3 regions of the Buttiauxella sp. WJP83 genome follow, and region 1 is predicted to be linked to each of the others. Evidence: predicted binding sites of a transcription regulator. Region 1 holds the regulator's gene; each other region holds the start of a gene.

The links. Region 1 encodes PhoB, which activates phosphate uptake and scavenging genes when phosphate is short. Its sites were predicted from a motif close to CTGTCATAAAACTGNCNNAT; they were not measured.
Region 2: a site for PhoB is predicted at 2,925-2,944, ahead of nudF (ADP-ribose diphosphatase). Genes of this name have one in related genera too.
Region 3: a site for PhoB is predicted at 1,996-2,015, ahead of opgB (phosphatidylglycerol--membrane-oligosaccharide glycerophosphotransferase). Genes of this name have one in related genera too.

Annotation. Positions count from the first base shown of each region.
Region 1 covers NZ_CP110080.1:3,689,940-3,697,869, reverse strand. The annotation lists gene sbcC (exonuclease subunit SbcC) at 1-2,795, opposite strand, end outside; gene sbcD (exonuclease subunit SbcD) at 2,792-4,009, opposite strand; gene phoB (phosphate response regulator transcription factor PhoB) at 4,212-4,901, shown strand; gene phoR (phosphate regulon sensor histidine kinase PhoR) at 4,924-6,231, shown strand; gene brnQ (branched-chain amino acid transporter carrier protein BrnQ) at 6,635-7,930, shown strand, end outside.
Region 2 covers NZ_CP110080.1:3,953,236-3,961,165, reverse strand. The annotation lists gene OH773_RS18305 (glutathionylspermidine synthase family protein) at 1-465, opposite strand, end outside; gene OH773_RS18300 (DUF1190 family protein) at 472-1,146, opposite strand; gene tolC (outer membrane channel protein TolC) at 1,316-2,803, opposite strand; gene nudF (ADP-ribose diphosphatase) at 3,015-3,647, shown strand; gene OH773_RS18285 (DUF1249 family protein) at 3,650-4,072, shown strand; gene cpdA (3',5'-cyclic-AMP phosphodiesterase) at 4,098-4,925, shown strand; gene yqiA (esterase YqiA) at 4,925-5,500, shown strand; gene parE (DNA topoisomerase IV subunit B) at 5,545-7,440, shown strand; gene nanK (N-acetylmannosamine kinase) at 7,737-7,930, shown strand, end outside.
Region 3 covers NZ_CP110080.1:3,549,705-3,557,634, reverse strand. The annotation lists gene ahpF (alkyl hydroperoxide reductase subunit F) at 1-1,041, opposite strand, end outside; gene ahpC (alkyl hydroperoxide reductase subunit C) at 1,115-1,678, opposite strand; gene opgB (phosphatidylglycerol--membrane-oligosaccharide glycerophosphotransferase) at 2,124-4,403, shown strand; gene OH773_RS16445 (DUF4156 domain-containing protein) at 4,503-4,862, opposite strand; gene gdhA (NADP-specific glutamate dehydrogenase) at 5,120-6,463, opposite strand; gene entD (enterobactin synthase subunit EntD) at 6,564-7,241, opposite strand; gene OH773_RS16430 (TonB-dependent siderophore receptor) at 7,370-7,930, opposite strand, start outside.

The DNA of each region.
Region 1 (7,930 bases):
CTATCTTTGCGTTGCAGCAAATAACGCCCGTGTAAACGGTTGAGTTGGTTGTTCGCCAGCCACACCAGATTATCGAGCGTCAGGCCCTGGGCAAACTTACGGAATTTATCGCCTTCCTTCGAACCAATTAATGCATTCAGATAGCCCCAGTCTTCCACTTGCTGTTGGCACTCGACGATGGACTGCATCAGCCCTTGCTGGCGCTGGCGGTTTTCCGCATCGTGGCGTAGCTGTTGCTGAATTTGCCCCTGCTGCGTGGTGTTCTCGCGCAGTTGCTGATGGCATACCGTCAGTTGTTCTTCCAGCGAACTCAGTTCTACATCTTCAGCAAGCGTTGCAGGGCGAGCGGCTTGATGCTCAGTCAGCGCCTTTACAGCCTGCTGATACAGTGTGGTTTGTTGCTGATGCTGTTGCTCAAGATGTTGTTTTTTCAATTCAAGCTGCTGGCGTTCTGTTTCATCCAGTAGTGCGGCCTGGAATGACTCCGTATCCGCGAACGGGCTGGTGGTCAGTGCTGTCAGGAACTGCGCGCTTGCCTGCTCTACGCGGCTTTCTTCCTGTTGCAGTTGCTGTTGCAGTGTCTTCCACTGGCTCTCCAGAGCAATGCAGTCATTGTGCAGGGTATGCCAGTTTTGCAGCGCTGAAATTTGTTCGCTTTCGGAAAGCGGAGCGGGTGTAGTGCCATCATCAACCATCGCATTAAGCAGGCTTCCCAGTGCGTCGAGTTGCTGTTGCAAGCGTGGGAGTTGCTCATTGTGCTGCTGCCAACGCTGTGATTCCTGTTGGCGTTCCGCCAGCCAACTGCTTTCTTCGCCATTGGCCGGATATTGAAGGCCTACACTTTCCAGCGCAGCGTTCAGTGTTTCGCGTAGGGACGCTATCTCTGCGGCAAGTTTTTGGTGCTGAAGCCGCAATTGAGTGAGCTGTTCTTCCAGTAAGATCCGTTGGCTAAGTTGATGCAGTTGTTGCTCACGATGTTCTTCGCTTTCCAACCACCGCTGGAGGTCATCTTCTGGCGTCAGTGACAGTTGAAGGCGGGAGCACAATTGCTGCCAGCGCAAACGCAGAGCGGCTTCTTCTTCAGTGAGCGTATTAATGGCAGCCAACATGCTTTCACGCTGTGAACGCAGCGTATCGAGTTGGCCTTTCATTGCAAAACCGGCTTCCGCAAGGCTTGCCACTTCGCGCTTAAGTACCGCCAGCCGCTGCTGATTTTCCCCTGGTTGGATGGCCTGGTAGTCAGCAACCGCCGGATGTTGCGTCGAACCGCACAACGGGCAAGGTTGCTCAGGTTGCAGACGGGCGCGTTCTGCTTCGAGGCTGACAATACGGCTTTCCAGCTCGCACACTTTTTCCAGGTCACTTTCGTGCTGGCGTCGTTCTTTGTATTGCTGGCGTTTAAGTGCCAGCTCCGCATCGCACTGGGTTATCTGCTTTTCAAGCGCGGTAATATCCTGTTGCTGCTGTGTTTTGCGTTTTAGCAATGAGGAAAGTTGCGGTTGTATGGTCGCAAGCTGCTGGCGCAAAGGGCGTGCTGAAATCGTTTCTTGTAAGTGCGTGCTCACTTCATCTGCACTGAGTGCAAGCTCAACTGCTGGCAGTAATTCGAGCTTTTTCTGAAGGGCTTCGATGTCACGCTGAAAGTCTTGAAGCTTTTTTGCCTCATTTTGCTGTTGGCTGAAGGCCATGCGCCAGCCTGTGAGTTCAGCACCCCACAAGCGATAGCTGTCGTGTGTTTTCAGCCATTGTTGCAGTTCGGTACTTTCATGCGCCAATTTTGCAGCCTGGCTTGCGGCAGCTAGTCGCGTCTGCTGGCGGCGCACTGTCGCCTGACGTAAGCGAGTATTCACTTCTTCCGTCTGAATGCGGGTATTTTTCAGCGTAGTTTTCAGTTCTTGCAGGCGCTGCCAGTCAGGGCGCAATTTTTCTGCAGGTTGAGCTCGCATCAGCTTTTCGAGTTGCGGTGCCGCTTCCTCAATAGCGCGAGCGGCCGTATTCAACGCTGCTTCTGAATGCGCGTGGTGTTGAGTCAACTGGTTGAGTTGACTCAGCCACTTCTGATGGAGCTGAAGCGTTTGCTGCTCCGTAAGACGATTTTTTTCTTCAAGAGTAAGTAATTGCAAACTGGCAGAAAGCTGCTGGTGCTGCTCATCGCTTAACAGCGCAACACCTGCCGCCTGCGCTTGTAAGTTCTCAAGTTGGCTGCGTACATTTTTATGATTTTCAAATACCGCCGCAGAAACAGCGCCGTAAATCTCCGTTCCGGTAAGCTCTTCAAGCAAGGACGCGCGGTCATTGGCATCGGCATTTAAAAACGCCGCAAACTGGCCCTGCGAGAGCATCATTGAGCGGGTAAAGCGGTCGTAATCGAGACCGGTTAATTTGGCGGTGACATCGAGCTTATCTTTTACTTTATCAGCGATGATTTTGCCGCTTGCCACTTCCGCAAGCTCAACGCGTGGAGCTTGAAGATTACCGTTTGCTGCGTTGCGCGCCCGATTTTGGCTCCAGAATGCGCGGTAGGCTGTGCCTTTGACTTCAAACTCCACTTCCGCCAGACATTCGGCAGTGTCGCGGGTCATGAGATCATTTTGTGATTGTGAGACCGTGTTGAGACGCGGAGTTTTGTGATAAAGCGCGAGGCAGATAGCATCCAGCAGTGTTGTTTTTCCGGCCCCTGTCGGCCCGGTTATTGCGAACAAACCATTGCTGGCGAAAGGCTCGCGGGTGAAATCAATTTTCCATTCCCCTTTCAGGGAGTTTAGATTTTTTAACCGCAGGCTGAGGATTTTCATGCCTGTTCCTCCGCGTCATGCAGACTTGCCACGGTTTGGGCAAATAGAGTGCGTAAACGCTGTGCGCGTTCCTCTGTCGTCTCTTCCTGAACCAGACGGCGCTCAAAAACATCTTCTACCGTCAGTTCGCTCAGTGTTTCTTTGTGTTGTTGAGCAATGACACGCTCGCGCTGCTCACGGCTACGGCGCAGCAAAACGACTTCAACTGGCAGTGTTTCAGTCAGTTGCTGAATATGGCGCTGCATATCATGCAGATATTCGTCGGTGGCGATTTCGATGTCCAACCAGACTTTGGGGTCTGCGGGGGCATCGCGCCATTGAGCAAGCTGCTGTTCAATTTCGCCCAATGAACCTTTGATCACCGCTAAAGGCTGGCTAACAGGGACCGGAAGTGGGGTAACCTCACTCAATTTACCTTCTGCAAACTCAACCAGATAAACGCTTTTGACCTTACCGGTTTCGTCAAAACTCAACGGTATTGGCGAGCCGCTGTAGCGGATATGTTCGGTGCCACCAATTAATTGTGCGCGATGAATATGTCCCAGGGCGATGTAATCCGCATGCGGGAAATGCTGCGCCGGGAAGGCGTCTAGCGTGCCAATATAAATGTCGCGCACCGCATCCGTTTTCGTCACACCCACCGTGGTTAAATGCCCGGTGGCGATAATCGGCAGCTTCGCATCCGCACGTAAATCACACGCCGCGCGGAAACACTGCTGATAATGTTCGCTAATGGACTCCATTAATGAACGCTGCTTTTCGTGGCCGGATAAACCCGCCTGGCTGTTTTGAATATCGCGTGGACGCAGAAAGGGGATGGGGCACAGAATTGCCCCCGGCTTGCCATCTTTCTTATTGAGCACCATAGCTTGTTGGCTGGCATCGTGACGGGCGCTGGCGATGACATAAGTGTTAAGGCACGCCATTAATTCTCGCGATTCGTTAAGTGTTGCAACAGAATCGTGATTCCCCGCCAGAACCACCAGGGAACATCCGGTTGCCTGAAGCTGCACCACAAATCGGTTATACAGTTCACGGGCGTAGCTCGGCGGCGAGCCAGTATCGAAAATATCCCCTGCGACAATAATCGCATCCACATCATGAACGACTGCGGTATTGAGCAACCATTCAAGAAATGCCTGGTGCTCTGGACCGCGGCTTTTGGTATAAAAATTTTGACCAAGATGCCAGTCTGATGTGTGAATAATGCGCATAACCTATCCAGTGGCTTAAAAGCGAAGTCTCGATTATAAAGGGGTGAGGCGAAAAACGTCATATCTGTCTGTGTCATAAATCAAAATGATGAGTCATCAAACAGTCATGTATTTCATAAATCTGTCATAAATCTGACGCATAATGGCGCCGCATTGAAACAACAATTACACCTTTGGGTATCTTCCTTTAGCAGGGCGAATCATGGCGAAGCGTATTTTAGTCGTAGAAGATGAAGCTCCAATCCGTGAGATGGTGAGTTTTGTGCTCGAGCAAAACGGTTTTCAGCCTGTAGAAGCGGAAGATTATGACAGTGCAGTGAATCTGCTTATTGAACCTTTCCCGGACCTGATTTTACTGGACTGGATGTTACCAGGCGGCTCAGGTATTCAGTTTATCAAGCATTTGAAACGTGAGGCATTGACGCGTGAAATCCCCGTGATGATGCTGACGGCGCGCGGTGAAGAAGAAGATCGCGTGCGTGGCCTTGAAGTCGGGGCCGATGACTACATTACCAAACCGTTTTCACCCAAGGAGTTGGTAGCTCGTATTAAAGCTGTCATGCGCCGAATCTCCCCAATGGCGGTGGAAGAGGTGATTGAAATGCACGGGCTAAGCCTTGACCCGTCGTCACATCGCGTGATGACCGGTGAAAATCCTTTGGATATGGGCCCGACGGAATTTAAGTTGTTACACTTCTTTATGACGCACCCGGAACGGGTCTATAGCCGTGAACAGTTGCTTAATCATGTATGGGGCACCAATGTTTATGTCGAAGACCGAACTGTGGACGTCCATATCCGGCGGTTACGCAAAGCGCTCGAACACAGTGGACATGACAGAATGGTACAAACAGTACGCGGTACGGGTTATCGGTTCTCAACCCGCTTTTAACCCCTTAGCAGGAGAGTGACGCGTGCTGGAACGGTTGTCATGGAAAAGGCTGGTGATGGAGCTGGTGCTCTGTTGTATACCCGCCATCATTTTGGGCCTGATTTTTGGCTATTTACCTTGGTTTTTATTACTGGCAGTCACTGGACTGCTGGTTTGGCATTTCTGGAATTTGCTGCGTTTGTCGTGGTGGCTGTGGGTGGATCGCAGCATGACGCCTCCTCCCGGTCGCGGAAGTTGGGATCCGTTGTTATACGGCCTTCACCAAATGCAGTTACGCAATAAAAAGCGTCGCAAAGAGCTAGGCAATTTGATCAAACGCTTTCGTAGCGGTGCGGAATCATTGCCAGATGCCGTCGTACTGACGACGGAAGAAGGGACAATTTTTTGGTGTAACGGACTGGCTCAACAACTGCTGGGGCTACGCTGGCCGGATGATAATGGGCAGAACATCCTAAACCTGCTGCGTTATCCGGAATTTACCCGCTATTTGACGCAAAAAGATTTCTCCCGGCCATTGACGCTGGTGCTCAACAATGGTCGTCATCTTGAATTTCGTGTTATGCCTTACAGCGACGAACAGTGGCTGCTGGTCGCGCGCGATGTCACTCAGATGCACCAACTAGAAGGGGCGCGACGTAACTTCTTTGCCAACGTAAGCCATGAACTTCGTACACCGTTAACGGTGCTGCAAGGTTATCTGGAGATGATGCAGGATCAAGCGCTTGAAGGGCCGCTGCGTGAGAAAGCGCTTGGCACCATGCGCGAGCAAACTTCGCGCATGGAAGGGTTAGTGAAACAACTTTTGACGCTGTCAAAAATCGAAGCGGCTCCGGCCATGGTACTCAATGAAAAGATTGATGTGCCACTGATGTTGCGGGTGGTAGAGAGAGAAGCGCAAACTCTCAGCCAGCAAAGACAGACACTGCAATTCGATATTGATCCCTCGCTAAAAGTGTTCGGTAACGATGAACAGCTGCGTAGCGCGATTTCAAACCTGGTGTATAACGCGGTAAACCATACGCCGGAAGGGACGCACATTACAGTGGGCTGGAAGCGGGTGGCAGGCGGCGCGTGCTTTAGCGTGACGGACAGCGGGCCGGGTATTTCAGCGGAACATATTCCACGCCTCACCGAGCGCTTCTATCGCGTGGATAAGGCGCGTTCGCGGCAAACCGGCGGTAGTGGGTTGGGACTGGCAATAGTGAAACATGCTTTAAGCCATCACGATGCGCGTCTGAATATCGAAAGCCAGCCGGGCAAAGGTTCGACATTTTCCTTTGTGCTGCCTGAGCGGTTAATCGTTAGCGAAAAAGAAGTGCAGACAGAGTAGCTGAATGCTTCTGTGTCAAAAAAAACACAGGCCAGTATACTGGCCTGTGTTTTTTTTGTTCACTTGTAAATCAAAAACGCTTAATCGGTTATAATTTAACCACACAATAAACCATACTACTTTCTAACGGATAAACAAATATACTGACTTTAAGTCTAATTTAAGGAGATCAATCTGGTTTTAGGATCCCTTCTTGCCTTCATACGCTATAAGCGTTTTAATTGCGCCCCTGTGATTAGTAGACCGACTGGATTTGAGTGGTAATTCAAACAACTATTCTTCGCCACCGATCCCGGAAAGGATTTTTCGCTGTCGTCTCCACCGATCACCGCTTTTATGCCGAGTTAGTGGCATAAAAATTTGAATACTTTCAACACCACACATCCACAGGCTGCAAATATTTATGACCCATCATTTGAAATCTCGAGACATCCTCGCGCTGGGCTTTATGACCTTTGCGTTGTTTGTCGGTGCAGGCAATATCATTTTTCCACCCATGGTGGGGTTACAGGCGGGTGAACACGTCTGGATAGCGTCACTAGGCTTCCTGGTGACCGCAGTCGGTCTCCCGGTTCTGACTATCGTCGCCATTGCTCGTGTAGGCGGTGGCATTGATAGCCTGAGCTCACCGATTGGCCGTCGTGCCGGTGTGCTGTTGGCGACGATTTGCTACCTGGCTGTTGGCCCGCTGTTTGCGACACCGCGTACGGCTACCGTTTCCTTCGAAGTGGGGATTGCGCCACTGGTCGGCACGGGTGAACTGCCACTGTTTATCTACAGCGTGGTTTACTTCGCTATTGTTATCGCCATTTCACTTTATCCAGGCAAACTGCTGGATACCGTAGGCCATGTGTTGGCTCCGGTGAAAATTGTCGCGCTGTTGGCGTTGGCTGCGGGTGCTATGTTGTGGCCTGCGGGTGGGATCAGCACGGCGACTGAGGCGTATCAGAATGCCGCGTTTTCTAACGGTTTTGTGAATGGCTATCTGACCATGGATACCCTTGCGTCACTGGTCTTCGGCATTGTCATTGTTAACGCTGCACGCTCGCGTGGTGTCACTGAATCCCGTCTGCTGACGCGTTATACCATTTGGGCTGGTCTGATTGCAGGTATTGGCTTAACGCTGATTTATCTGGCGCTGTTCCGCCTGGGTTCAGACAGTGCAACTCTTGTGGCTGACCAAAATGCCAACGGTGCTGCCATTCTGCATGCTTACGTGGCACACACCTTCGGTGGTGCAGGCAGTTTCTTCCTGGCCGCGTTGATTTTCCTCGCCTGCATGGTAACGGCAATTGGCCTGACTTGTGCGTGTGCTGAGTTCTTCAGCCAGTATTTGCCGCTGTCTTACCGTTCGCTGGTGTTTATCCTTGGCTTGTTCTCGATGGTGGTTTCTAACCTCGGGTTGAGCCATCTGATTCAGGTTTCGATTCCGGTGCTGACGGCGATTTACCCACCGTGTATTGCGCTGGTGGTGCTGAGCTTCACCCGTCCGTGGTGGCATAACTCGACGCGTGTGATTGCACCGGCGATGCTCATTAGTACATTGTTTGGCATCCTCGATGGGATCAAAGCATCAGCAATCAGTGACATTTTACCCGCGTGGACTTCACGCCTGCCATTGTCCGACCAGGGCCTGGCATGGTTGCTCCCAACGTTAATCATGGTGGTGATTGCCATCATATGGGACCGCGCAGCAGGG
Region 2 (7,930 bases), 260 kb from region 1:
TTGAAGGCTGTTGAACTGGTCGCTTTCTGCTGGCAGATTTCCAGACTGGATCTGATCTTCGAGCCAAATCCACTGGAAGAACGCGGCTTCATATAAAGAGGTTGGCGTGTCGGCATTGTTTTCCAGCAACTTTGGTTCGCCAACGCCATCCCATGCAATATCCAGGCGTGAGTAAAGCGACGGCTGCTGGGTACGCCATGATTGACGCACAAATTCCCAGGTGTGTTTAGGAATGCGAAATTTAGCTAACAGCTCATCACTGCTCACCACTTTTTCTACAACCTTCAGGCACATCTGATGCAATTCAGCAGTGACTTCTTCCAGCCGCTCAACCTGTGGAAGCGTTAGCTTGTAATAAGCGTCTTCACACCAGTAAGGCTCGCCATACATGGTGTGAAAATTGAAACCGTATTCTGTGGCTTTCTCGCGCCAATCCGGGCGCTCAGTAATCGCAATTCTTTCCATAATTTATTAGCCACCCATGGAACGAGAAGAACCTGTTGCGCTGTTGCTGCGCTGCATAGTCGATTGTTTAGCGACAGAGTCACCGAAACCGCCGCGTGTCACCGTGCTGGTGGTCGCAGGTTTAGGTGCCATAGCTGTTTTCGGCACGGTTGTTGTGCGGCCTGGTGTGGCTGCGCCGTAGCTCTTACCGCTGGCATCGGCATATTTACCGTAAGCAGGGCTTGATGGATTCTTTGAGGTAAACAGAGGTTGCTGCGCAAAGCCTGCGCCGCCGCCCATCAGTCGGCCCATCATGTAACCGGCCATCAATGGCATCCAGAAGCTGCCGCTTTGTTGAGGTTGAGCCTGAGCTTGTTCACCTGCCATATTGGCTTGAGCAGGCGCTTGCTGACATTGGCCTTCACCAAATTCAGCAATACATTCTTCACGCGATGCATATTTAGGCGCAGTACGTTCTGCTTCTTTCAGCGCGTTGTTGAAGGAAGTCGTACATTCGGCACTTTTGCCTGGGTTGGCTTGAGAACAGTCATCTGCGTTTTGATACATAGAGACTGTTTCGTCATTTTGTTCGCAACCGGCAAGCATAAACACAGCGGTAACCGCCAATGCAACCGGCGTCAAATGGCGGGCGTTCCAGCTTTTGCGGAACGATGCGTGGTTTATGGTTTTTGTCCGTTTCATTTATCTGTCCTGAGCCCAAAGGAATGAAGCTAATATTGTGCTTAGAATAGGGGATGAATGGTTGAAATTAAAGCGATGACGGGCACCAGGAGGGCGATCTTTACGTTGCCTTACGTTAAATGGCTCAAGTTGTGATGGGGGCGTAGAGTCACGCCCCCAAATAATGTCATCAGTTACTGAACGGGTTAGCTGATTTGCTGCTGGTCGCTGAAGCTGGAGTCGCTTTAGCAGGTGTTGCAGTAGCAGTTGTTGCTTCGGTATCCGCTGAATAACCATCTGCACGAGCATTCTGGTCTGGCGTTTCTGGAGCGACATTGTCTGCAGTCGTTGATACGGGTTTACCCAGAGTTGCATTCAACGCAACAAGATCCTGTTCGTTAAGCGTACCCAGTGCTGACTTAATATTCAGCTGGTTGATCAGGTAGTTATAACGAGCGCTGGAGAGCTGTTGTTTAGCGTTGTACAGAGTCGTGGTCGCATCCAACACATCAACGATGGTACGAGTACCAACGGAATAGCCCGCTTCCATTGCATCTAAAGAGCTTTGTGCAGACACAACCGCTTGTTTATAGGCGTTGATGGTACTGATTGACGCATTCACGTTGTTAAACGAAGAGCGGACGGTTTGCACTACGCTACGATGCGCACTTTCAAGCTGCTCACTCGCGCCAACAAAGTTGTATTGCGCTTGTTTCACCTGAGAGTTCACCGAACCACCGGTGTACAACGGCAAGGAGAAGTTCAGGCCGATTTTATTCTGGCCCATATCGCTGTCATCGTACTGAGAGCTATTGGTTTTAGAACCGCTGTAGGTGGTATTGGAAACACCCGTCGATGCAGTCAAACCTACGGTTGGCATGTGGCCAGTTTCTGCGAAGCGAATTTGCTCGCGAGCCAGGTCCTGAGACAAGCGTGCTTGCAACAATGCCAGGTTACGTTTTTCTGCTTCTTTCAGCAGATTATTCACGCCATCAGGCTTGTTGGTTTTGAAGCCGTCAACATTCAGCGATGCCAAAGACGGATAGTAATTGCCCGTCACCTGGCGCAGCGTTTCTACCGCGTTATCCAGATTGTTTCGTGCAGTGACTTCGTTTGCCAATACGTTATCGTATTGCGCACGGGCGTTCTGTACGTCGGTAATGGCTACCAGACCTACGTTAAAACGCTGAGTGGTTTGATCCAACTGACGATAAATAGCCTGTTTCTGTGCTTCTGTGAAGGACAGTGCATCAATGGCGCTCAGCACATTAAAATAGGCTGTTGCCGTATTCAGAATCAGGGTTTGTTGATCAGTCTGATAAGTGACATCTTGAATACCTGCTGATTTCTCTTGCAGGGTCAATGCACGCCATTTCGACATATCAAAAATGGTTTGCGTCAATTGCAAAGAGGCACTCGCCGCTTTGGAGTCGATGCCATTCGCATCACTATAACCATTGGTGTATTCATAATCAGCACCAAGGCCGAGTTGTGGCAGTAACGGGCTACGTGCTTCGTTAATTTTTTCGAATGCGGCATCACGGTCAGCAGCGGATTTGCGCAAGTCCGGGTTGCTTAAACGTGCCTGCTGATAAACCTGCATCAGGTTTTCTGCCTGGCTCATGGCACTGAAACCCGTTAGGCTCAGACCGATAAGAATTGGGAGCAGTTTCTTCATTTGCATTCCTTGTTGTGAAGCAGAAATAATTTGTTAGCGCTGACAAGAGCCGGAAATGATCGCCGATTTTAGCAGAGTCCGCCAGCAGGGGCGCTTGGCGTAATGTGCCATTGACCCTTAATTTTCATCAATCTATCACATAGGAAATGAAACGGCAGACAAACTGGCTTGAAATTGCCCATTTCATAACCATTAAAATCAGGAAATCATTATGACTAAGCAAAACGATCAACTCGTCACATTAGCCAAAAACGATGTTGAAATTATTGCACGGGAAACACTTTATAGTGGTTTTTTTTCGCTGGATCTTTATCGATTCCGCCATCGCTTGTTTAATGGCGAAATGAGTGGTGAGGTTTGTCGCGAAATTTTAGAACGCGGGCACGCTGCAGTACTGCTACCCTATGACCCTGTGCGAGATGAAGTCGTCTTAATCGAACAGATTCGAATTGCCGCGTATGACACCAGCGACAGCCCGTGGTTGCTCGAACTGGTTGCGGGGATGATTGAAGAAGGTGAGAGTGTCGAGGACGTTGCTCGCCGCGAAGCCGTTGAAGAAGCAGGAGTGATTGTCGGTCGCACTAAACCGGTCATCAACTACCTGGCAAGCCCTGGTGGAACCAGCGAGCGTTTATCGATTCTTGTTGGGGAAGTCGACGCAACAACCGCGAAGGGCATACATGGTCTGGCAGATGAAAACGAAGACATTCGTGTTCATGTCGTGAGCCGGGAACGGGCTTATCAGTTAGTAGAAGAAGGGAAAATCGACAACGCGGCTTCAGTCATCGCAATGCTTTGGCTGCAATTGCATCATGAGAAATTAAGAGAAGAGTGGAACAACTAAACATGAAGCGCTATACACCTGACTTCCCTGAAATGATGCGTCTGTGCGAAACCAATTTCGCCCAACTACGACGCCTGCTTCCTCGTAATGACGAAGTGGGCGAAAAAGTCACTTATCAGGTCACTAGCGCTCAATATCGACTCTCTATCCTTGAGTCGACTCGTTACACCACACTTGTACAAATCGAACAAACTGTCCCGGCGATCAGCTACTGGAGCCTACCATCGATGTCGGTCAGGCTTTATCATGACGCCATGGTCGCGGAAGTGTGTTCAAGTCAGCAGATCTTTCGTTTCAAAGCACGATATGATTATCCTAATAAAAAGTTGCATCAACGTGACGAAAAGCATCAAATTAATCAGTTTCTAGCCGATTGGCTGCGATATTGTTTGGCGCATGGAGCGATGGCGGTTCCGGTTTGTTAGTGAGGGTGAAACCTAAGGACACCATTTGGAAAGCCTGTTAAATCTTCCTGTGGCCGGTGGGGGCCAGATCAGGATCTTGCAAATTACAGATACCCACCTGTTCTCTGGAAAGAACGAAACGCTGCTTGGTATCAATACCTGGATGAGCTATCAGGCTGTTATTGCCGCCATCCTCGCCGAGCAGCGTCAGTATGACCTTATCGTTGCAACTGGGGATCTCGCCCAGGACCACAGTGCGCAGGCCTACCAACATTTTGTTGAGGGCATTGCGGAGATTCCTGCGCCTTGCGTTTGGCTGCCAGGCAATCACGATTTCCAACCTGCGATGTTTAGCTCGTTGCTTGAAGCGGGGATCTCCCCGGCCAAACAAGTTTTCCTCGGAGACAACTGGCAAATATTACTGCTCGACAGCCAGGTCTTTGGCGTCCCACATGGTGAACTGAGCGACTATCAGCTCGACTGGCTGGAGCGTAAGCTCGCCGGTGCGCCTGAACGGCATACGCTATTACTGTTGCATCATCACCCTGTACCCGCGGGTTGTAGTTGGCTGGACCAACATAGCCTGCGCAATGCCGCAGAGCTGGATGACGTTTTGCAAAAATTCCCGAAAGTGAAAACGCTGGTGTGTGGTCATATTCATCAGGAGTTGGATCTGGACTGGAACGGCAGACGAATGCTGGCAACACCGTCCACATGTGTGCAATTTAAGCCGCATTGCTCCAACTTCACTCTCGACACCATTGAGCCAGGCTGGCGTTGGCTGGAACTCCATCCCAATGGCGAAGTCACCACTGAGGTTTGCCGCCTGAAAGGTGCGGTGTTCAACCCAGATACCGCTTCAGAAGGGTATTGATGTCAACGCTACTTTACTTACACGGTTTTAATAGTTCGCCGCGTTCCGCTAAGGCCACCAGCCTTCAGGCTTGGCTTGCGCAGAATCATCCGCATATCAATATGATTATCCCGGAACTCCCGCCGTATCCTGCCGATGCGGCAGAGTTGCTGGAGTCGCTGGTACTCAAGCATGGCGGTGAACCGTTGGGAATTGTGGGCTCCTCTTTAGGGGGTTATTACGCCACCTGGTTGTCGCAATGTTTTACGCTACCGGCGGTCGTTGTAAACCCAGCGGTACGGCCTTTTGAATTGCTCGTCGATTATCTTGGCCAGAACGAGAACCCCTACACCGGGCAGCAATATGTGCTAGAGTCACGCCATATTTACGATCTTAAAGTCATGCAAGTTGACCCGTTAGAATCGCCAGATCTCATCTGGTTGTTACAACAAACGGGTGACGAAGTGCTTGATTACCGCCAGGCAGTGGCGTACTACACCCCCTGTCGGCAGACGGTAGAGTCCGGTGGCAATCACGCCTTTGTAGGCTTCGAAGATTATTTCACACAGATCGTCGACTTCCTTGGCCTGCATTAAGGCCTGATGTCGAATTCCTGTTTCGCAATCTGAACGAATAAACCATGACGCAATCCAGTTATAACGCCGATGCCATTGAGGTACTCACCGGGCTTGAGCCTGTTCGCCGCCGTCCCGGGATGTACACAGACACCACCCGTCCAAACCATTTGGGCCAGGAAGTCATTGATAACAGCGTGGATGAGGCGCTGGCAGGCCATGCGAAGCGTGTTGATGTTATTCTCCATGCCGATCAGTCATTAGAAGTCATTGATGACGGGCGCGGCATGCCGGTTGATATCCATCCGGAAGAGGGCGTTCCGGCTGTCGAACTCATTCTTTGTCGTCTGCACGCGGGCGGTAAATTCTCCAACAAAAACTACCAGTTCTCTGGTGGCTTGCACGGCGTGGGTATTTCGGTCGTCAACGCCTTGTCAAAACGTGTTGAAGTGACGGTTCGCCGTGATTCGCAGGTTTACAGCATCGCGTTTGAAAACGGCGATAAAGTACAGGAACTGGCAGTCGTCGGGACCTGTGGCAAACGTAATACCGGCACCAGCGTTCACTTCTGGCCTGACGCTTCGTTCTTCGACAGCCCACGTTTTTCCGTTTCTCGTTTAAGCCATTTGCTGAAAGCCAAAGCGGTTTTATGCCCGGGTGTTGAAATCACTTTTACTGACAAAGTGAACAATACCGAGCAGCGCTGGTGTTATCAGGATGGCCTGCAAGATTATTTGAGCGAAGCGGTAAACGGCCTGGCTACACTGCCGGAATCACCCTTTGTTGGAAACTACGCGGGTGAGGTTGAGCAAGTTGACTGGGCGCTGTTATGGCTGCCAGAAGGCGGTGAACTGCTGACAGAAAGCTACGTTAACCTGATCCCAACCATGCAAGGCGGTACCCACGTCAATGGTCTGCGTCAGGGGTTGCTTGATGCGATGCGTGAATTTTGCGAGTACCGCAACATTCTGCCGCGCGGCGTGAAACTCTCCGCAGAAGATATCTGGGAACGTTGCGCCTACGTGTTGTCGGTGAAAATGCAGGATCCGCAGTTTGCTGGGCAAACCAAAGAACGCCTGTCATCACGTCAGTGCGCAGCCTTTGTTTCCGGTGTGGTGAAAGATGCCTTCAGTTTGTGGCTGAACCAGAACATTCAAATTGCGGAACAACTCGCAGAACTGGCGATCTCCAGCGCTCAGCGCCGTATGCGTGCCGCCAAAAAAGTGGTGCGTAAAAAGCTGACCAGCGGCCCGGCATTACCCGGAAAACTGGCTGACTGCTCCGCGCAAGATTTGAGTCGTACTGAACTGTTCCTGGTCGAAGGGGATTCCGCAGGCGGTTCTGCTAAACAGGCTCGTGATCGTGAATATCAGGCGATCATGCCGCTGAAAGGTAAGATCCTTAACACCTGGGAAGTCTCCTCCGATGAAGTGCTTGCTTCGCAAGAAGTGCATGATATCTCGGTGGCGATCGGCATCGATCCTGACAGCGAAGATCTGAGCCAGTTGCGCTACGGCAAGGTCTGTATCCTTGCGGATGCGGACTCCGATGGTCTCCACATTGCAACCTTGCTGTGTGCGTTGTTCGTACGTCATTTCCGCTCGCTGGTTCGCGGTGGTCACGTTTATGTTGCGATGCCACCGTTGTACCGTATCGATCTTGGCAAAGAAGTCTACTACGCGCTGGATGAAGAAGAGAAAGCGGGTGTGCTTGAGCAACTTAAACGTAAGAAAGGGAAACCGAACGTGCAGCGCTTTAAAGGGCTGGGCGAAATGAACCCGCTGCAATTACGTGAAACCACGCTCGATCCTAACACTCGCCGTCTTGTTCAGCTCACGATCGACGATGAAGATAACGACAAAACCATGGCAATTATGGATATGTTGTTAGCGAAAAAACGTTCTGAAGATCGTCGCAATTGGCTGCAAGATAAAGGCGATATGGCGGATATTGAAGTCTAATTACCGCTTTCGGATAAATGTGATCAACGCGATTCAGCCGTTGATCACATTTTCCCGCTTTGCAAAACCCTCATGTTCCTTCTCGCAATTCCTGACTCCCTTCACATTTTTCCAGTTTGTCACTTGAATGGCTCATACTCCGTCCGCTACTCTTTTTTGGAGTTAAACTTCATTGAGGTTTATAAGGCGGAGCAAAATGTCACTATTAGCCAGGTTAGAACAACGTGTGCGTGATTGTGGGGAATTTACAGGCCCCAGCTACTGTTTCAGCGACGCCAATAAGCGCGGAGAAACCAATGAACACACTTGCCATTGATATCGGCGGCACCAAAATGGCCGCAGCGCTTATCAACGATGAACATAAAATTTTCCAACGTACCGAAATTTCCACACCTGCAAATGCCGCGCCGCAAGCCCTTGAGCAAGCGTTAGCCCGGTTGGTTGACGTTTATCAGGGACAAGCTCAGCGGGTGGCGGTGGCATCCACCGG
Region 3 (7,930 bases), 140 kb from region 1:
GTGTGGGCAATACGTCACGCCTTTGGTGCGGTACTGTTCTTCGCCTGGAACATTCATATTGCGCCATTTCGCACCGGTCGCAATGATGATGCTGCGAGCACTCAGCGTTGCGCCAGACGCAGTTTGGATCTGATGCAAACCACCTTCGGTTTTCGCCGGGATCAGTTTGCTGGCACTTTGCGTGTCGATAACATCCACATCGTAATCATCAACGTGTGCTTTCAGTGCACCCGCCAGTTTTTGGCCTTCAGTCTTCGGTACGGAAATGTAGTTTTCGATATCAACGGTATCTAATACCTGGCCACCAAAACGCTCGCCCATCAGGCCAGTGCGAATGCCTTTACGTGCGGAGTAAACCGCTGCTGCCGCACCTGCTGGGCCGCTGCCGACAATTAACACATCGTAGGCTTCACGTTTATTCAGCGCTTCGGCAGCTCGTGTTTCAGCACCGGTATCAATTTTACCGACGATTTCAGCCAGCGTCATACGCCCCTGGCCGAACTCTTTACCGTTCAGGAATACCGCTGGCACGCCCATGACGTTGCGCTCCTGAATTTCATTCTGGAACACACCACCGTCAATTGCTGTATGGCTGATGCGCGGGTTCAACACGCTCATCAGGTTCAGCGCTTGTACCACGTCCGGGCAGTTGTGGCAGGAGAGCGAGTAATAAGTTTCGAAATGGAAATCGCCATCGATTTCGCGGATCTGCTCAAGCAAATCTTGCGACTCTTTCGACGGATGTCCCCCGATCTGCAGCAATGCCAGCACCAGAGAAGTAAATTCGTGACCGAGTGGCGAACCTGCAAAACGCGGGCCTTTATCGGAACCTGGATTAGTAATCAGAAACGACGGTTTGCGCACCGGCAAATCGTTATTGATGGTGAATGAAACTTTGTCAGAAAGCTCGGCGATTTCTGCCAGTAATTCACTGACTTCTGAAGATTTAGGGCTGCCATCCAGAGTTGCTATTAACTCAACAGGTTTAGTTATTTTCTCAAGATAGGCTTTGAGTTGGGTTTTCATATTGGTGTCGAGCATGATGTGCCTCCCTAATGGCAAGAAAAAATCGGCTGCAAGTGCAGCCGATAAGCGTTACTGAATGTGAAGCGGTTTAAATTTTGCCGACCAGATCTAAAGACGGAGACAGCGTCGCTTCGCCTTCTTTCCATTTAGCAGGGCAAACTTCACCTGGGTGAGATGCCACATACTGAGCGGCTTTCACTTTACGCAGCAGGTCTGATGCGTCACGGCCAATGCCTTCAGCAGTCACTTCGATAGCCTGAATGATGCCCTGTGGGTCAACAACGAAGGTTGCGCGGTCTGCCAGACCTTCATCTTCACGCATGTTGTCGAAGTTACGGGTCAGCGTGCCTGTTGGGTCGCCAATCATCGCGTATTTGATTTTTGCAATAGTGTCAGAGCTGCTGTGCCATGCTTTGTGGGTGAAATGGGTGTCTGTAGAAACAGAGTAAATATCCACGCCCAGTTTCTGGAATTCGTCGTAATGGTCAGCAACATCGCCCAGTTCAGTTGGGCATACAAAAGTGAAGTCAGCTGGATAGAAGAAGAAAACGCTCCAGCGGCCTTCTACGTCCTGCTCGGTAACTTCAATGAATTCACCGTTTTTAAAAGCGCTGTTTTTGAATGGTTTGATTTTTGTATTAATTAAAGACATCTGTACTTCCTCCGTTTTGCGATGGGAGAAAGATAACGAAATTTCGCGTTTCGCTCTAATGGGTAGGTTGTATTGAATTGATAAGTAATACCTACCAATCGAAACGACAGGCATAAAAAAAGCCACCCCTTGCGGAGTGGCCTTTTAATGTTGCGCGTTACAATTCCACTTTAAAAAATCATAACAGCGGCGGGATTAAATCACTGATGCGCTGAACGGGTCAATCCACCCAAGCGTTGTATTAACGATGGTTCTAATAGCTGGCAGCTATTAATCATGCACGTCGATGACGTCCGGGATACGTACAATTCCGAAATGCATGTCACTTTCATGTCAGAGAAATTGCAGGAGTGTGACAACACAGCTAGATTTAGCGCACATGCGTTTTTATGTACATTTTTGCGCAATGGCGCGGGTTCATTTTGAGGGTTAGGCGTTGTCGGAAATGTTTTCAATTGTGTTGTTTGTCGCAGCCATTGCCGTGTATGCCGTTAAAGCTGGACGTAACGTTTGGTGGTTTAGTGTCATCCTGCTTATTTTGGGATTATATATCGTCCTGAACGTGACGTTTGTCGCCAGCAACTACTTCACCGGTGAAGGCATCAACGACGCGGTGCTTTATACCCTGACCAGCAGCCTGACGGGCGCCGGAACAGGCAAGTACATTCTTCCTGGCGTTGGGGTATTTGTTGTCCTGGTCGCCGTATTTGGCGGTTTGGCCTGGATTCTGCGTCGCCGTAAAGGCTATCCCCATCACTTTGGATATAGCCTGCTGGCAATTGTTTTGGCGCTGGCCTCGGTCGATGCATCACCTGCTTTTCGCCAGGTGACAGAACTGGTTACATCACAAACTCGCGCGGGTGATTCTGATTTCGATGTTTATTACAAAGTCCCCCATGGCACCATTAATAATCCGAAACTTAACCTCGTTTATATTTATGGCGAAAGTCTTGAACGTACTTATCTGGAGCCGGAATACTTCCCTGACTTAGCGCCGGAATTAACGGGGCTAAAAAATGAAGGAATAGATTTCAGCCATACCGTCCAATTACCCGGCACTGATTACACCATAGCCGGAATGGTCGCCTCACAATGTGGTATTCCATTATTTGCGCCGTTCGAAGGGAACTCATCGGCTTCGATGTCGAGTTTCTTCCCGAAAAATATCTGCCTGGGTGACATACTGAAAGCCTCGGGTTATGAAAACTACTTTATGCAGGGCGCAGATTTACGTTTTGCTGGCAAAGATATCTTTTTACAGTCTCATGGTTTCGACTATATGTACGGGGCTCAAGAGCTGAAAAGCATGGTTGCCGACCCAAACTACCGCAATAACTGGGGCTTCTACGACGATACGGTGCTGGATGAAGTCTATGAAAAGTATATTGAACTGTCGAAAGCAAACAAACGATTCTCACTGTTTACGTTAACCGTCGATACGCACCATCCAGACGGTTTTATTTCAAAAACGTGCAAGCGTCGCAGTTACAATTTTGACGGCAAACAAAACCTGTCTTTTGGCGCGGTAGCCTGTAGCCAGGAACATATCGCCGCGTTAATCGAAAAAATAAAAGCTTCACCCTATTTTAAAAATACCGTGATTGTCGTTTCTTCTGATCATCTCGCCATGAATAACACCGCCTACAAATACCTTAACCAGCACGATAGAAATAACCTGTTCTTTATTCTTCGTGGTGATAAACCGCAGGCGGACCTGGTGCCGGTAAAACGCAGTACTCTGGATAACGGAGCAACAGTGCTGGATGTTCTGGGGGGCGATAATTATCTTGGCTTAGGGCGCAGCAGTTTGTCCGGGCAGTCGATAGCCGCCGTATTTCTTAACGTAAAAGAAAAGGTGATGGCGTGGAAACCTGACGTCATTGATCTGTGGAATTTCCCGAAAACCATCACCCAATATGAGATTAACCAGCAGAAAAATACCTTCAGCTATTCTGGGGCGCATTTTAAAATGCCATTGCTGCTGCGTATTCTGGATAAGAAAATCGAGCCATTACCGGAAAGCGAATACTCTGCACCGCTGCGCTACCAACTGGCTGATTTTAAAGAAAACGACAAATTTATTTGGGCCGACCGCTGCTTCAAAATGGCGCGTTTGTGGGAACCCAAACTGGCACTTTCCACCGGTCTGTGTGTTGCCCAGGGGCAAATGGGCGGACAGCCGACAGTGCGTTTAATTGAACAACCGCAGGAACAACATGCGGTGCAATTTACCCAGCAAGCTACCGACAAAGCGCGTTTTAAAAATACTGTGGCACTGCTGAAACTGGATGAAAACGCGATTCGCTACCAGGCCGATAGCTTTATTTTCAATATCCCCGGCGCTCCGCAAAACGTGAAAGCGTTTACCGGGATTTCCCGTCCTGAAAATTGGGGGCGCTGGTCAAATGCCAATCTGGCACCGGCAGTGAAAATCGAATATGCCGAGCCGTTGCCGGAGAAATTTGATCTGGTCATTACAGCTAAAGCATTTGGGCCAAATATCGGCCAGCCGGTGCCGGTAAAAGTGGGAAGCCAGCAGCAGACGTTAACACTTGGCGAAGAACTCAGTACCACTACGCTGCATTTTGATAATCCTGAGCGCAGTAGTCTGGTGGAAATTATTCCGCCACAGCCTCAGTTATCTAATGAAGGCAATATTCTGGGCCATGAACCGCGCAAGCTGGGGATTGGAATGGAAGATATTAAAGTGGTGCCAGCGGCATAGAATAAAACGGCCCTCATCCCGGCCTTCTCCCCCTGGAGAAGGGGAAAAACGGTTACCCCGCATGGGAGAGGGCTGCCTGCTTCGCTAAGCACAGACGCATCACTCAGGGCAGCGATACACATTCCCGGTCAGCGTTACGTTAGTTTGCTCGCTGCTGCCGGAGCCGTTATAGGCGCTGCCGGTCTGGCCTGCACGCTGAGTCAAAATAGACACCACGTTGCCACCCATATTAGCCGCCTGGTTTTTCAGGTCATTGCGCGCGCCGGTTTCCAGGTTACTGTTTGATGTCCAGCCGCCGGTCACGAAATTCCCCTGGCTGCCGGTAACATCGCCGAGGAATTTACACTCCTTACCTGGCTCGTTGTTGGTTACGCGCACGTGTTGAGCCTGTGAGTTCACGCTGTTGGCGCTGCACCCCGCCAGTAGAACGGCCAGTGTAATAAGAGTTAGTTTTTTCATCGTGTTTCCTGGTAGGTATATTCAAATGCAAATAGATGCGCTGAATAATATCGACAGAAAAAAACTACCGAACGAGAAGATTCTTAAAACAGGAATGCCGATTGAGGGAATAAATAAAATTCGATTAAGCGTTGAGGTGCCGTTTATTGATGTAATTAAATTGTTGATTTTGATTGGGGGATTAAAGAATGGATGTTATTAAACTGCGAAATAATAATTATGGCGCTCGGTAATCTACCGAACGCCATGGTTAAATATTATAAAATACCTTGTCCTGCCATTGCGTCAGCCACTTTCACGAAGCCCGCAATATTCGCGCCACGAACATAATGCGTTTGCTTATCTTCACCGCCGTAATTCACACAGGCTTCGTGAATATCCAGCATGATGTGATGCAGACGGACATCCACTTTCTCTGATTTCCAGCTCAGGCGAGCGGCGTTTTGCGCCATCTCAAGGCCTGATGTTGCCACGCCACCCGCATTAGCCGCTTTACCTGGTGCAAACAACACGCCCGCATCAATGAACAGATTGGTGGCTTCAATGGTAGTCGGCATATTCGCGCCTTCCGCCACGGCTTTCACACCATTGGCAATCAGCGTGCGTGCCGCGTCGGTATCCAGTTCATTTTGCGTGGCACACGGTAGCGCGATATCTACCGGCACGTTCCACGGTTGCTGGCCTTCGAGGTATTGCAGGCCGAACTCTTTCGCATAATCGGCAACGCGCCCGTCACGGCTGGATTTGATTTCAGTCAGACGTGCCAGTTTCTCGGTGGTGAAGCCTGCTTCATCAACCACGGTGCCGTTGGAGTCAGAAGCGGTAATTACGCGAGCACCCAGAGAGAGTGCTTTTTCGATGGCATACTGCGCCACGTTGCCGGAACCAGAAACGGCGACACGCATCCCTTCAAAGCCCAGACCATGACGCTTGAGCATCGCATCGGTGAAATAGATTAGGCCGTAACCGGTGGCTTCCGGGCGAATCAGGCTTCCGCCAAACGAAAGGCCTTTGCCGGTGAACACGCAAGCGGTGTTGTTGGAGAGTTTTTTCATCATCCCCGCCATAAAGCCCACTTCACGCCCGCCAACGCCAATATCACCTGCCGGGACGTCAGTATCTGGCCCCAAATGGCGGTACAGCTCAAGCATCAACGCCTGGCAAAAACGCATGATCTCGCCTTCGCTTTTACCTTTAGGGTTAAAGTCGCTACCGCCTTTACCCCCGCCCATCGGCAAGGTGGTCAGTGCGTTTTTGAACGTTTGCTCAAAGCCTAAGAATTTCAGAATGGAAAGGTTAACGGATGGATGGAAGCGCATCCCGCCTTTAAATGGCCCAATCGCGGAGCTGAATTGCACACGCCAGGCGCGGTTAACCTGAACCTGATTTTTGTCATCCACCCAGGTCACGCGGAACTGAATCACACGCTCGGGTTCGACTAAACGCTCCAGCAGCGCAGAGCGACGGTATTGAGGATTTTGTTCGAGGAAAGGCCACAGTGTGGTCATGACTTCGCGTACTGCCTGAGCAAATTCAGGTTGGTGTGGATCGCGTTGTTGTACAGATGAGAGGAACGATTCCAGAGAAAGCGAATTTTCCATAGATTAATGAGTCCTTGTTATAAGTGATGTTATAGATGTGTGTGTTCTTTCGAATATAACATTCACTTATTACCGAACCGCAAGTAATTTCTCTTTATCCTCATTCAAACCGTATTAATGTTATTAATTGCGTAGCGTTACCTTCCCATATTGCTTTGAATTTACTGTCTTTTTGATAGGGTCCGAGTGGCTGGTTGAGCGTCAGAATTATGTGTGCTTGTTCAATTTTACATATGGATGCCGCTGAAAAATCAAAGTAGCGCCCGACGTGGCGAAACAAAGCTTTAAATAAACTTTCTTTGGCTGAAAACACTAACGTTAACGCGTAATTAAAGGGGAGGTGGGATGCAGCAAGAAGTTCTCTCTCAGCGCTTTCAATAATTCCGTCGTAAATATCCCACGCTACCGCTGGCGCAATTATTTCTTCGTAGTCGATTCCTATTCCCTCGCGCAAAAGGGGATCGTCAGCCACAACCGTTGCCAGCGCGACATTGCCGCTGTGCGTAATACTGCCGGTAAATCCGGGTGGCCAGCAAGGCTCACGATGTAACCCGATTCCGGGAACAAAATCTGTTACTCCATGAAAACGCAGCGCTTCACGGGTGGCAATTCTGCCGGCCAGATGCTCGGCCTGGCGCTTTTTCGACGCGTGGGACAAGCGTGGGTGATGGGGCAGCCACAGCAAATCGTGGGGCTCAAGTGTGGATGCGTCAAAATCGATGCGGAAAATGCGCTGGGTGGTGCCGGGGAAAGTAAAGTTTGAAGCCTGGATTTGCATAATATTCTGCCTGAAAGGGCTGCCCTCACCCTAACCCTCTCCCGAGGGGAGAGGGGATAGTCCGAGCCGGTTTTGGTTATCTCCTTCTCCCTCAGGGAGAAGGCCGGGATGAGGGCGGTTTTGCACGCTTAGAAGTGGGTATTCAAACTCACATAGTAAGTACGACCAGACTCGTTATACGTTGCGGCACCTGCGCCGTACATATAACCGGCATCGCCGCCCGTGGTTTGGGCATTACCCGCGCGCCAGTGACGTTTGTCGAACAGGTTATCGATACCCGTTGTCAGACTGACGTTTTTGGTCGCATTCCAGGTTCCGCTCAGGCCAACAATGCTATAAGGGCTCACTTCGTTGGTTTCAGGACCCGTCGCAGGTTGGCCTTTGTAGTTGTACTTCTTCGGCTGCTGTTTGCCATACCAGGTGAAGGTCGATTGCACAGAAATATCCTGACGAATCTGCCAGCTCAGCATGGAGTTCCACGTATATGCTGGAATAACTGACAGGCGCTCGCCGGTTTCCTTGTTTTTACTTTGCAGCATGTAGGTAACGTTGTTGGTCCAGTTTACGGTGTTTGAAACTGGTACATTCAATGTCCCTTCCAGGCCTTCAACAACGGCTTTCGGAATATTTTCCCACTGATAAATATCGGTTTTGGTTTTGCCTTTAGAGGTCTGACCGATTGGCGCGTA